One region of the Streptomyces sp. NPDC047982 genome, then DNA from elsewhere that is predicted to be linked to it. Evidence: riboswitches for the same ligand, from Rfam matches in the RefSeq annotation. Region 1 holds a riboswitch; each other region holds the start of a gene.
What was found. A riboswitch is a leader RNA that binds a small molecule or an ion and turns the genes downstream of it on or off. The one in region 1 is predicted to bind cobalamin.

Region 1 (4,762 bases):
AGGTTCAGCAGGAAGCGGCGGCGGTCCGCCTTCGTCTCCAGCCGGTCGATCTTCTCGACCGAGTCCATCCACGTGAAGCAGAACTCGGCCTTCTCACGGATGGACGGGATGTTCTCGACCGCCGCGAAGGCCGCCGCCCGGTCGTCCGGGTCGGGCAGGTACGTGTCCAGCAGCGTCAGATAGAACTGGACGTGCACGGCCTCCTCGAACAGCTGACGGCTCAAGTACAGCCGCGCCTCGGGGGAGTTGATGTGCTTGTAGAGCGTGAGGACGAGATTGTTCGCGACGATCGAGTCACCCGTCGCGAAGAACGCGACCAGCCGGCCGATCATGTGCTGCTCGCCCGGCGAGAGCTTCGCGAGGTCGGCGACGTCCGAGTGGAGGTCGACCTCCTCGACGGTCCAGGTGTTCTTGATCGCGTCCCGGTAGCGCTCGTAGAAGTCCGGGTAGCGCATGGGGCGCAGGGTCAGTTCGAAGCCCGGGTCGAGGAGGTTCTTCTCGGAGGTGGTGTCGGTCATTACTGGCAGGCCTCGCAGGACTCGGGGTTTTCCAGGGAACAGGCGATCGCGTCCGCGTCGGGCACCGGTGTCTGCTGGGCGGGAACGGGGGCGGTGGCCGACGTAGGGCCGGCGGCCGCGCGGGCGATCCGGGTGGCGGGACGGGACCGCAGGTAGTACGTCGTCTTCAGCCCCTTCTTCCAGGCGTACGCGTACATCGAGGAGAGCTTGCCGATGGTCGGCGTCTCCATGAAGAGGTTCAGCGACTGGCTCTGGTCGAGGAACGGCGTACGGGCCGCCGCCATGTCGATCAGGCCGCGCTGCGGGATCTCCCACGCCGTGCGGTACAGCGCCCGCACGTCCTCGGGGATCCAGGCGAAGCCCTGTACGGAGCCGCTCGCCTCGCGCAGCGCCTCGCGGGTCCGGGCGTCCCAGACGCCCAGCCGCTTCAGGTCGTCCACCAGGTATGCGTTGACCTGGAGGAACTCCCCGCTGAGCGTCTCGCGCTTGAAGAGGTTGGAGACCTGCGGCTCGATGCACTCGTACACACCCGCGATCGAGGCGATCGTCGCCGTCGGCGCGATGGCGAGCAGCAGCGAGTTGCGCATCCCGGTCCTCGCGACCCGGGCGCGCAGCGCCTCCCAGCGTTCCGGCCAGGCCGGCTCGACGGCGTAGTGGTCGGGGTGCAGCACCCCGCGCGCGGCACGCGTCTCCTCCCAGGCGGGCAGCGGACCGGAGCGTTCCGCGAGATCGCAGGACGCCTCGTACGCGGCGAGCATGATCCGCTCGGAGATCCTCGTGGAGAGCGCGCGGGCCTCGGCGGAGTCGAACGGCAGCCGCAACTGGAAGAAGACGTCCTGGAGGCCCATGGCGCCCAGGCCCACCGGGCGCCACTTGGCGTTGGAGCGGGCGGCCTGCCCGGTCGGGTAGAAGTTGATGTCGACGACCCGGTCCAGGAAGGTCACGGCGGTGCGGACGGTGGCGTCCAGCCGCTCCCAGTCGATGTCCCCGCCCGAGACGAACGCGCCGAGGTTGACCGAGCCCAGGTTGCAGACGGCCGTCTCACCGTCGTCGGTGACCTCGAGAATCTCGGTGCACAGGTTCGAGGAGTGGACGACGCGGCCCGGCTCGGCGGTCTGGTTCGCGGTCCGGTTGGCGGCGTCCTTGAACGTCATCCAGCCCTGGCCGGTCTGCGCGAGGGTGCGCATCATCCGGCCGTACAGCTCACGGGCCGGCAGGGTCTTGCGGGCCAGCCCCTGCGCCTCGGCGGCCCGGTACGCGGCGTCGAACTCGTCGCCCCACAGGTCGACCAGCCCGGGCACGTCCGAGGGGGAGAACAGCGACCACTCGCCGTCCGCGTCGACCCGGCGCATGAACTCGTCCGGGATCCAGTGCGCCAGGTTCAGGTTGTGCGTACGGCGGGCGTCCTCACCGGTGTTGTCGCGCAGCTCCAGGAACTCCTCGATGTCCGCGTGCCAGGTCTCCAGATAGACGGCGGCGGCACCCTTGCGGCGCCCGCCCTGGTTGACCGCGGCCACGGAGGCGTCGAGCGTCTTCAGGAACGGCACGATCCCGTTGGAGTGCCCGTTGGTGCCCCGGATCAGCGAACCGCGGGCCCGGATGCGGGAGTACGGCAGGCCGATGCCGCCCGCGTGCTTCGAGAGGCGCGCCACCTGGTGGTAGCGGTCGTAGATCGAGTCGAGTTCGTCGAGCGGGGAGTCCAGCAGGTAGCAGGACGACATCTGCGGGTGCCGGGTACCGGAGTTGAACAGCGTGGGGGAGGAGGGAAGGTAGTCGAGCCGGCTCATCAGCCCGTACAGCGCCGCGACCTCGTCCACGGCACGCGGGGAGTCGTCCTCGGCGAGCCCGGACGCGACCCGCAGCATGAAGTGCTGCGGGGTCTCGATGACCTGGCGGGTGTGCGGGTGGCGCAGCAGGTAGCGGCTGTGCAGGGTCCGCAGCCCGAAGTAGCCGAACCGGTCGTCGGCGCCGTCGGCGAGGGAGCGTTCGACCAGGGCGTCCAGGGTGGCGGCGTGCGCCTGGACGAACGCGGCGGTGCGGTCCGCGATCAGGCCCTCGCGGTGGCCGACGGCGACGGACGCGGAGAAGGAGACCGCGCCCTGCCCCGCCGCCTCGTCCGCGACGGCACGGGTCAGCAGCCGGGCGGCGAGCCGGGAGTAGGCGGGGTCCTCGGAGATCAGCCCCGCGGCGGCCTCGGTGGCCAGCGAGTGCAGCTCGGCCTCGTCGGCTCGGGCGCTGCGCCCGCGCAGCGCGGCGGCGGCCACCCGGCCGGGGTCGGTGTCGGGCAGGTCGGCGGTGAGCGCGGTCAGGGTCCGCAGCAGCGCGGTTCCCGGCTCGTCGTGTGCGGTACCGGGGCCGTCGTGTGCGGCTCCCCCGGACTCGGCCGCCTCGGACACGGTCGCTTCGGACACGGCGACCGGGGCCGGATCGGCTGGCGCGATGGTCACGCGGTGCTCTCCCTCGCTCGGCTCGGGGCCGGCGGGGGAGCGGGGGTGGCCGGGCAGCACCGGGCCCGGACAGGGGGCAGCACTGCGTACGGCGTCCACCGGCCCATCCGCGAGGCCCGGACGTCTGGCATCCGGGTCGGTCGAACCGGATGCGCTGTCGGCAGGTCCTCGGACTTGCTCGGGCATGCGCAAAAGCGCACCGAGCACACCGTTGCGGGACAGTTCCGGATTCGCGCCGGATTCCCCTGCGGCGACAGCGAGCACGAGCATACATGTGGGGGCCGCTCGGTGAGGCAGCCCCCAGATGTTGTGTCGGCCGACTCACGTCGAGGCCGTAGGGCGCGTCCTGCGGCCCTCGTGGGAAGAAGGCGGACGTGCCCCGCCGCGCCCCTCGGGAAGGGGGTGCGGCGGGCTGTCCCGGGCCGTCCGAGCGGTCGTTCCAGGGCGTGTTTCGAAAGTGGCGTCGTCCGCCCGAAGGGCGGGGCCCGCGGCGTACGTGGACGATCCTGACAACGTGGCGAGGCGCCGTGCCAGGCGTCGCGGGCCGGACGGGACTTTCGAAAACACGTCCTAGCGGCCGCCACCCTGCGTCGCCGCCGAACTCGGGGACTCGGGCACGGCCGGCGGCAGCTCCACCCGGACACCCGGGTCGCCCGCGTCCGCCGTGTAGTCGGCCGGGGAGGTCTCGTCGACGCCGGCGGGTGCCTTCGCGGCGTTCAGGACGAACGTCAGCACCACCGTCACCACCACGTTCAGCACGAACGCCGTCAGACCGATGTAACCGATCTCGCCGATGCCGGGGATCTTCGTGGACGATCCGCCGAAGTGCGCCTGGGTCGGGCCGGCGACCTCGTACGCGGCGACCGTCCCGTACACCATGCCGACCGCCCAGCCCACGAGCAGCGCCCAGCGGTGGAACCAACGGGTGAACAGGCCGCCGACCAGGGCCGGCATGGTCTGGAGGATCCAGATCCCGCCCAGAAGCTGGAAGTTGATCGCGACCGTCTTGTCCATGGTGAGGACGAAGGCCAGTGCCCCGACCTTCACCAGCAGCGACACCAGCTTGGAGACCCTGGTCTCCTCCTCGGGGGTCGCGTCCGGCTTCAGGAAGTCCTTGTAGATGTTGCGGGTGAAGAGGTTCGCCGCGGCGATCGACATGATCGCGGCGGGCACCAGCGCGCCGATGCCGATGGCGGCGAACGCGACGCCCGCGAACCAGTCGGGGAACATGTTCTCGAACAGCTGCGGAATGGCCAACTGCCCGTTCTCCACCTCGATCCCGGCGGCGATCGCCATGAAGCCGAGGAGCGCCAGCATGCCCAGCATCAGTGAATAGATCGGCAGGATCGTGGTGTTGCGCCGGATCACGTCGCGGCTGCGGCTGGAGAGCGTCGCCGTGATCGAGTGCGGATACATGAAGAGGGCCAGAGCCGAGCCCAACGCCAGGGTGGCGTAAGCCCATTGGCCCGCCTCGCCGGGCGCCAGGGCGCCGGTCGGCTTCCCGCCGGGCGGGCCGGCGAACTTCTCCTCGGCGGCGGCGAAGATGTCGTGGAATCCGCCCAGCTTGATCGGGATGTAGATGATCGCCACCACGATGACCAGGTAGATCAGGCCGTCCTTGACGAACGCGATCAGCGCGGGGGCCCGCAGGCCGGACGAGTAGGTGTACGCGGCGAGCACCGCGAACGCGAGCAGCAGCGGCAGGTCCTTGACGAACCAGTGCGTGTTCTCGCCGCCGCCGACGCCCATCACGTCCAGCACCGCCTGGATGCCGACGAGCTGCAGCGCGATGTACGG
Region 2 (4,762 bases), on a different contig from region 1:
TCACTGGCCCTCCTCGGGACTCGGCCGCGTCTTCGAACCGGCGCCCACCGGCGGCGGAACGGGCGCCACCAGCGCGGGCAGCAGCCCCACCAGCACCGCCGCCGCGGGCCACAACGGAAGCACCGGCGCGGTCAGCGGTACGACCCCGGGGTGCAGCGCCTCCGGGTCCACACGGCCCGCCCAGATCATCGCCACCGCCACCACGATCCCCGAACCCGCCACCAGCCAGGCCCGCGCGCCCCACCGGTCGGGCCGGTAGCGGGTACGGACCGACCGGGCGCCGCCCAGGCGCAGCCCGGCCGCCGCCGCGACGAGCCCGGCGACCAGCAGCGGCAGCCCGTACACCGCGCCCTGCGCGGCCAGCAGCCCGTACGTGCCCGCGCACATCCCGAGCAGCCCGCCGAGCGTGAGCGCGTTCGTGGTGCGCCGGACGGCGGGCGGGACCTCGGCGCTGCGCCCGTACCCCCGCGCGTCCATCGACGCCGCCACCGCGACCGACCGCTCCAACGCGCCCTCCAGGACCGGCAGTCCGATCTGGAGGACCGCCCCGACACCGCCGGTCGGGCGGCCCCGCAGCCGCCGCGCGGTGCGCAGCCGCGCCACGTCGGCGACCATGTTCGGCGCGAACGTCATCGCGACGACGACGGCGACCCCCGCCTCGTACAGCGCGCCCGGCAGCGACTTCAGCAGCCGGGCCGGGTTCGCGAGCGAGTTGGCCGCGCCGACGCAGATCAGCAGGGCGGCCAGCTTCGCCCCGTCGTACAGCGAGAAGACCAACTGCTCGGCGGTGACCCGGCCACCGATCCGGACGCCCTGCGCCCAGTCGGGCAGCGGCACCTCGGGGAGCGTGAACAGCGGGTGCGCGCCGGGGATCGGTGAGCCGAGGAGGACGGAGAAGACCAGCCGCACGCCGATGACGAACAGCCCGATCCTGATGAACGCCCCGTACGAACGGGCCCAGGGCGCGTCCGTGCGGCGAGCGGCGACCACATAGCCCGCCACCCCGACCAGGAGTCCGAGCAGCAGCGGGTTGGTGGTGCGGGACGCGGCGGTGGCGAGGCCGAGCGCCCACAGCCACCACGCCCCGGCGGGCAGGGCGTTGCTCCGGTTCGCCTCCGGTGCACGCAGGGCGCGCAGCGCGCGGAGCGGCCGGGCGGCGGTGCGGGGAGCGCGAGTGGTACGGGTGCCACCCTCGGTGCGGGCGACACCTGTGGTACGGGTGACGCCAGCGGTGCGGGCGACACCGGTGGTGCGGGTCGTTCCGGTCGTGAGGCGGTCGATCGTCGGGCGGCCGGTCGTCGGGCCGTCGGGCGTCCCGTCCCCAGCCGTCGGGCCGCTGGTCGGAGCGGTCATCCTCGGCGGCGGCGGGCCTGCACGACCCCGGCTGCGCCGAGGGCGAGAACGGCGCCGGCCCCGACGAGCATCCCCGCAGACGGTCCGCCGCCGTCGGAACCGCCGCCGGACGTGGCGGACGTGGCGGAGGCGGACGCGTCAGGCTTCTTGTGCCCGTCGCCCGACACCTGCTCGCCGCAGCCGGAGGCCGGGTAGCCGGAGATGGCGCACAGCAGCGCGTTGCCGTCGTAACGCAGCGGCTTGGCCACCGAGGCGAGGGCCTCGGCGGTGCTCGCGTCCGGGGCGACCAGGGCGCACGCGGTCCGCAGCGGGGGCGGGGTCCGCCCGTCCGGGGCGTCCGCCGCCGTGCCCGGGTCGATGACGAGCGCGACCCGCTTGGATCCCTTCTCGGCCGGGGTGTCCGCGCAGATCTTCGCGAAGCCGGGCGCGTGGCGCGGCCGGGCCGCGTCCTGGGAGTCCTCGCTCACCGAAAACCGGAAGCCCTGCACGGAACCGTCGTCCGGCCGGACCAGGGCGGGGCCCTGGGTGGCGTACGTCCAGCTCTCGCCGGAGCCCTCCCAGAACGACCAGTACCGGTAGCCGGCCGCCTGGGCCTCTCCCGCGCCCAGCACGGCCAGCAGCATGGCCGTCACCACCGTGCCCAGGACCGTCAGCACCGCGGCGGCACCTCCCGTCCGCCTCACAGCTGCTGGTTCTTCCGGCGGCCGCTGATCAGGAAGCCGACGCCCGCACCGACGACGAGGCCGATGCCGACGAACCACCACACGCCGCCGATCACGTCGTCGCCGCTGTGGACCCGGTCCTTCTCCGTGGCCTCGTACCCGGTGTCGGCGGACGGATCGGGGGTCGTGATCGCCGCGGGCTTGGGACCGGTCGCGTTCAGCTTGTCGACCAGGTTCACGCCGCCGAAGTCCCGGGCGTCGTTCCCGGTCGCGTGCGCGGCCAGGATCAGCTGCGCGTAGGCGGCGGGGCCGTTCTGCTCGGCCCAGGCACCGGAGTTCTTCTTCAGCCAGGCCACGGCCTTGGCCGCCTTGTCCTGGTGGCCCGAGGCGGACAGCGCGACGACCGCGTCCGCGGTGTTGCCTATGTCGGGCTGCGGGCCGGAGTCCTCGGCGCCCGGCATCGGGGCCAGGTCGAGGTGGCCCTTCGCGGCGAGGGCACCGGCGAGGAAGTGGGCGCCGTTCTGGGCGGCCTGCTCGGGGGTGAGGGCGGAACCGGAGGCCGCGGGGCGGCAGTTCGTCCCCTTGGCGGCGGCGTTGTCGCCGGTGGCCAGGCCCTTGCCCATGCTGCCCAGCACGGCGGCGGCGGTGGCGTCCGCGTTGGCCACGAGCTTCCCCGCCTTGTCCGGCTGGTACGCGAACGCGCCGCCGTCCTTCTCACCGCACGGGATCGAGAGCGCGAGCAGCGGATCGTACGGGGACTTGCCCTTGGGCGTGACGATGTCCGCGAGCCGCTGGCCCTGCCGGGCGAGGGCGCCGATCACGAGGGAGGTGGAGTTGGCGTCGCTGGGCGCGCCGGCCACGTATCCCCAGCCGCCGTCCTCGTTCTGCACGGACTTCAGCCAGCGGACCGAGTCGTTCACGGTCTCCCCGTGTCCTCCGACCTCGGCGAGGGCCTGCACGGCGATCGCCGTGGCGTTGGTGTCCAGCACCGTCTTCTCGTCGCACGGCTTCGAGACGTCGGGCCGGTACGCGGCGTAGGCGCCGTTGGCGCACTGCTGGCCGATCAGCCAGTCCACGGACTTCGCGGCGGGCGTCACGCCTTCGACCCGCTGCGCGAGGAAGGCCAGCGACTGCCGCCAGACACCGTCGTAAGTGGGGTCCTTCGTGCCGTACAGCCCGGCGGGCAGGGCGACGGACGGCGTGGGCGACGGGGACGGCGCCGCGACCGCGACCGGGGCGGCCGCGCAAAGCACGGCGGCCGTGGTCGCGGCGAGCGTTGCCGCGCTGCGGCGTACGGTCATGGCGGGCGGGGCCTCTCCTGTGCGGGAAACCGAACCGGGCACAGGCACGCTCACGCACCAGGCTCCGACTCCGTATACCTCGACGGTGCCGACCACCGGGGTTCCGGTGGTCCGAGCCGGTCACAACCGCGTCCAGGGCATTCCGACTCACCGCCCACGGGACGGCTCACGGCTGCGTGGTCAGTGCCGGATTCGCACCGGCTTCCCCCTGTACGGGCATGATGACGACCCATTCACTCTACCGGGCGTACCGGAAGGGCCCCGGGGCGGGCGTTCCGGTCGGACGCGGGGTGCCCACGCGCGCTCGTACGGCGACGAGGACGAGGCGGTGCGCCATCGCGACGCAGGCCACCGTGAGGTGCATCACCGCGCGACGTACGCCACCGTGAGGTGCATCACCGCGCGACGTACGCCACCGTGACGTGCATCACCGCGACGCGGGCCGCCGCGACGCCCGCTGCCCCCACGCGACTCGTACGACGGTCGACGCCGCCCCCGCCGCCCACACGCGGCTCGTACGTACCACGGTGAACGCCACTCGCACCGCTCATACCGCGATGTACGTCACGGGATCGCTTCCCGCCACGGCTTCCGCGCGGCCCAGCTTCACCAGCCGCCGCAGATGCGCCTCGGCCTCCGAGACCGCGATGTTGCGCGAGCCGTGCGGAATCCGGTCCCACGGCCGGTTCCACTCCATGCGCTCGGCCAGCTCCCACGGGGTCAGCGGGGTGGACAGCAGCCCGAGGAGCCCAGCCAGCCGCTCCTCGTGGTGGTCGAGGAGCTCCCGTACGCGTCCGGCCGCGTCCGCGAACGCGTACTGGTGGGCGGGCAGCACCTCCGCCACCCCGAGCCGGCCCACGCGCTCCAGGGAACCGAGGTAGTCGCCGAGGGGATCGGTGACCGTGTCTGCGTCCGGGTCCTCGTAGAGCCCGATGTGCGGGCTGATCCCCGGCAGCAGATGGTCCCCGGAGAACAGCCGTCCCCGGCCGGGCAGACCGGTCGGGTGGTTCTCCTCCAGATGCAGGCAGACATGACCGGGGGTGTGGCCGGGCGTCCAGACCGCCCGCAGCCGCCGCCCCGCCAGGTCCAACAGCTCACCGGGCACGATCTCCCGGTCCGGCAGCGCGGCCCGCTCCCCGGGCAGGGTCCGCATACGCCCTCGGTCGGCCGCCGCGGCCCGCAACGGCGCGAGGTGCGCCTCGGGCGCACCGACCGCGGTGAGCTTGGCGACGAGGTAGTTCAGCCAGGTGCCGGGTTCCGCCTCCCGAGTGCGGCGCACGATCTCCGTGTCCGCCGCGTGCATGGCGATCCACGCACCGGACGCCTCGCGCACCTGGCCGGAGAGGCCGTGGTGATCGGGGTGGTGGTGGGTGATGACGATGCCGTGGATGTCGGCGACGGCTACGCCGACGGCGGTCAGCCCGGCGGTGAGCGTGTCCCACGCCT
Region 3 (4,762 bases), on a different contig from region 1:
CGCAGCCGATCGCGACGGCCAGTACGCCGACCGGGTGACGGCGCCGCCACACCAGCGCGGAGCAACCGATGCCCGCCAGCACCACCGCCTGCCACCGCAGGGAGAAGTCGCGTTCGTGCGGCACGATCGAGGCGGCCACGACGGACAGAATGAACAGGACGACCAGGCCCAGTGTGTCCATCACACCGAGCCGGGACCGTTCCCCCTTCCTTCGCATACTGATCACCGCCATGGCACCACCGTAGGGTCGTCGGCCGCATCGGGCATCGCCGCGCGGGACGGACGTCCCGGCCTCCGACATCCGTGGTCCGCCCCCTGCCGAGGCGCCGGACCCCGGCGCCCGCCCCCGCCCCAGGCTTCCGACGCCCGGTTTCCGCCCGTGCGCCGGGAGCGTCGACGGCGCCCCGGGCCGATGCCCCGGACCGTCGTCACGATCGCCCGGCCGGGCGCCCCGACGACTCCATTCGGCCGACGCCCGACCGGCATGCCGTCGGACGGACGGCCCCGAGGGCCCGACCGTCCGGCGCGCACCGCGTCGGTACCTTCCGTGCCGTCGCCCCCGTCGGTCCTCGCCCCGCCTCTGCCCGTCCGGCCCGTCCCCGCCGCTTCCCGGCTCCTCAGACGCCCTTCGCCGGCGCCACCCGCCCCGCCGGCGGCGACAGTTCGGCCGTCAGCCAGCGGAAGACCTGCGGCACCTGGCGTTTCCACAGCCCGATGGTGTGCGGGCCGGTCACCCGGGCCACCACCACCCGTGTCGGGGGCATCGCCGCGCGTCGCAGCGCGACGCCGTCACGGTAGCCGTCGTCGCGTCCGCCCGAGAGATAGAGCGAGACGCGCGGAGGCGTGCTCGCGTGGCGCAGGATCCACAGCGGGTTGTTGGTGCGCCGCAGTTCGGGGGCGCGGGCCGTGAGGGAGACCCGTTCGGCGGCCGGGTCGTTGTAGCCGGAGAGGCCCACGGCCGCCCGGTACCGTTCCGGATGGGCGAGTGCCATCTTCACGGCGCAGTGTGCCCCGGCCGAGTAACCGGCCACCGCCCACCCCTCCGCGCCGCCCCGCGCGCGAAAGGTGTCGATCACCATCTGCCGGACGTCCACGCTGAGCCACGATTCGGCGTCCACGACGCCCGGCACATTGGCACATCCGGTGTCCTGACCGGCCAGCAGGTTGGTGCGCGGTTCCACGAGGATGAACGGGGCGATCTCACCGCTTCGCATCCGGGCCTCCAGCTGCGACTGCACCCGAAGGCTGCTGAACCACGCCTTCGCCGAACCGGGGAAGCCGCCGAGGAGTTCGACCACGGGGAACTTCTGGTGTCGGAAGGCCGGTTGGTCGTACTGAGGCGGCAGCCATACATACACCTCGCCGTACACCCCCGACACCCGGCCGCGCACATGGGTGACGCGGACGTTGTGCCCCATCCGGGCGTCGCGGGCCGGTCTGAAGTCCTGGACGACCTTCGGTTCGTTGGCCCGGTCCTTGTGACTCCCGAGTCCGTCGCGTCCGAGGTCCGGGGCGGCGACGACGTGGTGTCCGGTGCCGAGCAGGTCGGCCCAGCTGTCGTACAGGCCGTTGGTGTTGTTGACCACCACGAAGACGCTCAGCACGGCCGCCCCCTGTGCGAGGACGACCATCGCCAGGCGGCTCGCGCCGCGCACCACGGCGGGGCCCCGCACCCGTCCCCACAACAGCAGGGGAAGCAGCACGCTGACCAGGGCCAGCGTGATCGTGGCCAGGAAAACGGGTGTCCCCGTCAGGCTCATCACGCCAGTGAGGATGTCGCACACAGGAAGATGGTTTACCCTTTTCCGCCTTTTTACGTCGAACGCGAGACTTGGGGAACCGCGTGTTGACGACGGTCGCACCCGGCCTCCCGGACCACGTGGTCCGGTCGCGTCGGCGAGTGGCCGAAAGACGCGTTCCGGTCCCTGGGCGTGCGATCACTCACATGGGCCCCCTCTGTGCGCCGACCTCGGACGAACGTAATATCGGCAGGTCATCGCCGCGACGGGAGACAGGAAGCCGGTGCGAATCCGGCACGGTCCCGCCACTGTGACCGGGGAGTGCAACCCTTCGACATGCCACTGCGCGCGGCGCGGGAAGGCGGGGGGAACGTCGATCCGGGAGTCAGGAAACTGGCCTGTCGCGGGCCCGTTTTGAGGAGCGCGGACTCCCCAGGAGGCTCTACGTGTACTTCGGCACATCCCGCCGCCCCTGCTCTCACCCTGCCCGGACCCGGCGCACCCTGCGTGCCGTCGCCGGGGTCGTGGCCCTGGCCACCGCCCTGCTGACGGCCGGCTGCGGCGCCGACGACTCCCCCAGGAAACCGAAGGCCGGTGCGTCGCGGGTCAGCGGTTTCCCGGTCGCCGTCGACAACTGCGGGGTGAGAACGACCTACGACGAACCGCCCTCGCGCGTGGTGACGATCCATCAGCACCCGGCCGAACTGCTGCTCGCCCTGGGCCTCGGCGACCGCATGGTCGGTACCGCCTTCCCCGACTCGGCCGTCCTGCCCGAGCTGAGGAAGGACTTCGCGGCCGTACCCGAGCTGGCGAAGAGGGAACCGTCCTTCGAGACGGTCCTGGACGCGGAGCCGGACTTCGTCTACGGCGGCTACGGCAGCGCGTTCGCCGAGAACGAGGGCCGTTCGCGCAAGGCGTTCGCCGAAGCGGGCATCGACACCTACCTCAACCGCGAGTACTGCGGCAAGAAGCGGGTGACGATGCGGGACACCTACGACGAGATCCGCACACTCGGCCGCATTTTCGGCGTCCCGGACCGTGCCTCCGCTCTGGTGGCCGATCTGAGGGCACGCGTCGACAGGGCCGTCGCGGCCGTCGGGAGCGGGCCCGACGTGCCCGTCTTCGTCTACGACAGCGGCGACAAGACCGCCCTGACCGCGGGCGGCAAGGGCCTGGGCAACGACCTGATCGGGCTGGCGGGTGGCCGCAACGTCTTCGCGGACCTCGACGACGTCTTCGGGGACGTCTCCTGGGAGCAGGTCGTGGCCCGCAGGCCGGAGGTCGTGGTGATCTACGACTACGCGGGGTCCGGAAGCGTCGAGCAGAAGAAGGAGTTCCTGCTCTCGCAGCCCGCTCTCGCCGATGTTCCCGCCATCAGGAACCAGCGGTTCGTGGTCCTGCCGCTGACCGCGACCCTCGTCGGCATCCGGTCCGCCTACGCGGTCGACGGCCTGGCACGCGGTCTGCATCCCGAGAGGTTCCGGTGACGCGGACGCCCGTGAAGGCCGGCCCGGCCGACGCGGCGGTGGACGGGCCGGTCGCGCGGAGCACACGCCGCGCGGGCCGCTCGGGACGTGTTCCCCTCCCCCTGGTGCTGACCGTCCTCGCGCTGCTGCTGGTGGTCTCCGCCACCGCCGGCCTGGCCATCGGCTCGGTGCACGTGCCGCCCGGCCAGGTGTGGGGCATCGTCACGCACGCGCTGGGCGCCGACTGGCGGGAGCCGTCCTGGACCCGCGCCCGGGAGACCATCGTCCTGGACGTGCGGGCGCCGCGTGTGCTGCTCGGCGCCGTGACCGGGGCCGGGCTGGCGGTGGTGGGCACGGCGATGCAGGCCCTGATCCGCAATCCGCTGGCCGAGCCGTACCTGCTGGGCGTGTCCTCCGGCGCGTCACTGGGCGCGGTCTCGGTGATCGTGCTCGGCGTGGGCGTGCTCGGCCCCGTCTCGCTGCCGGCCGCCGCGTTCGCCGGTGCCCTGGGCGCGCTGCTGGTGGTGTACGCGACCGCGCGCACCGGCGGACGCATCACCTCGGTACGGCTCGTGCTGTCCGGTGTGGCGGTGGCGTCGGTGCTCACCGCGGTCACGGACCTGCTGCTTCTCACCACCGGCCGGGGCAACGAGGCCCGTGCCGTCCTCGCCTGGACCCTCGGCGGCCTCGGCGGCGTCGGCTGGGACACGCTCTGGCTGCCGGGCGCCGCCCTGCTGCTGGGCACCGCCGTCCTGCTGGTGCAGGCACGGAATCTGAACCTGCTGCTGGCGGGCGAGGAGGCCGCGGGCACGATGGGGCTCGACGTGGCCCGGTTCCGGGCCCGCATGTTCGTCCTGCTGTCCCTGGTCACCGGGGTGCTGGTCGCGGCGGCCGGGCCGATCGGCTTCGTCGGCCTGATGCTGCCGCACACCGTGCGGCTCCTGGTCGGCGGCGACCACCGCCGCGTGCTGCCGACGGCCGCTCTGGGCGGAGCCGTCTTCCTGATGTGGGCCGACATCGCCGCCCGCACCGTCGCGGCGCCGATGGAACTTCCCGTCGGGGTGCTCACCGCGCTGTGCGGGGGTCCCTTCTTCCTCTGGCTCATGCGCCGGGACGCCCGGCGGAACGGCGAACGAGGAGCGGCATGAGCGACGCGACCGGACGCGGCGCCGACGGTGCCGCCCTGACCGTCGACGGCGTCACCCTGACCGCCGGTGCGCGCCACCTGGTCCGGGACGTCTCCCTGCGCGCCGGCCCCGGCGAGGTCGTCGGTCTGGTCGGCCCCAATGGCAGCGGCAAGTCCAGCCTGCTGCGCGCCGTCTACCGCGTGCTGCGCCCCGACGCCGGACACGTACGGGTCGACGGGGCCGACGCCTGGCACCTGCCCGTGCGCGGGCTGGCGCGCACCCTGGCCGCGGTGGTCCAGGAACCGGTGGCCGCCTTCGACCTGACGGTGCGTGAGGTCGTCGCGATGGGGCGTACCCCGCACAAGGGCCTGCTCGACGGCGACACGGCGAAGGACGCGCGGCTGATCGCGTCGGCTCTCGCGTCCGTGGA

Region 2: it holds a riboswitch for cobalamin, as region 1 does, so the genes downstream of both, ACGF2V_RS24025 (prenyltransferase/squalene oxidase repeat-containing protein) here and ACGF2V_RS26710 (ribonucleoside-diphosphate reductase subunit alpha) in region 1, are expected to answer to the same signal.
Region 3: it holds a riboswitch for cobalamin, as region 1 does, so the genes downstream of both, ACGF2V_RS24220 (ABC transporter substrate-binding protein) here and ACGF2V_RS26710 (ribonucleoside-diphosphate reductase subunit alpha) in region 1, are expected to answer to the same signal.

The regions. Positions count from the first base shown of each region.
Region 1 is NZ_JBIDBS010000025.1:65,609-70,370, forward strand. It holds gene ACGF2V_RS26705 (ribonucleotide-diphosphate reductase subunit beta) at 1-518, opposite strand, end outside; gene ACGF2V_RS26710 (ribonucleoside-diphosphate reductase subunit alpha) at 518-2,965, opposite strand; cobalamin riboswitch at 3,107-3,252, opposite strand; gene mctP (monocarboxylate uptake permease MctP) at 3,536-4,762, opposite strand, start outside.
Region 2 is NZ_JBIDBS010000020.1:138,156-142,917, reverse strand. It holds gene ACGF2V_RS24035 (energy-coupling factor transporter transmembrane protein EcfT) at 1-1,353, opposite strand; gene ACGF2V_RS24040 (ATP-binding cassette domain-containing protein) at 1-4, opposite strand, end outside; gene ACGF2V_RS24030 (SCO2322 family protein) at 1,350-1,976, opposite strand; gene ACGF2V_RS24025 (prenyltransferase/squalene oxidase repeat-containing protein) at 2,033-3,316, opposite strand; cobalamin riboswitch at 3,431-3,558, opposite strand; gene ACGF2V_RS24020 (MBL fold metallo-hydrolase) at 3,864-4,762, opposite strand, start outside.
Region 3 is NZ_JBIDBS010000021.1:30,077-34,838, forward strand. It holds gene ACGF2V_RS24210 (sensor histidine kinase) at 1-232, opposite strand, end outside; gene ACGF2V_RS24215 (alpha/beta hydrolase-fold protein) at 618-1,760, opposite strand; cobalamin riboswitch at 1,974-2,156, shown strand; gene ACGF2V_RS24220 (ABC transporter substrate-binding protein) at 2,186-3,226, shown strand; gene ACGF2V_RS24225 (iron ABC transporter permease) at 3,265-4,353, shown strand; gene ACGF2V_RS24230 (ABC transporter ATP-binding protein) at 4,350-4,762, shown strand, end outside.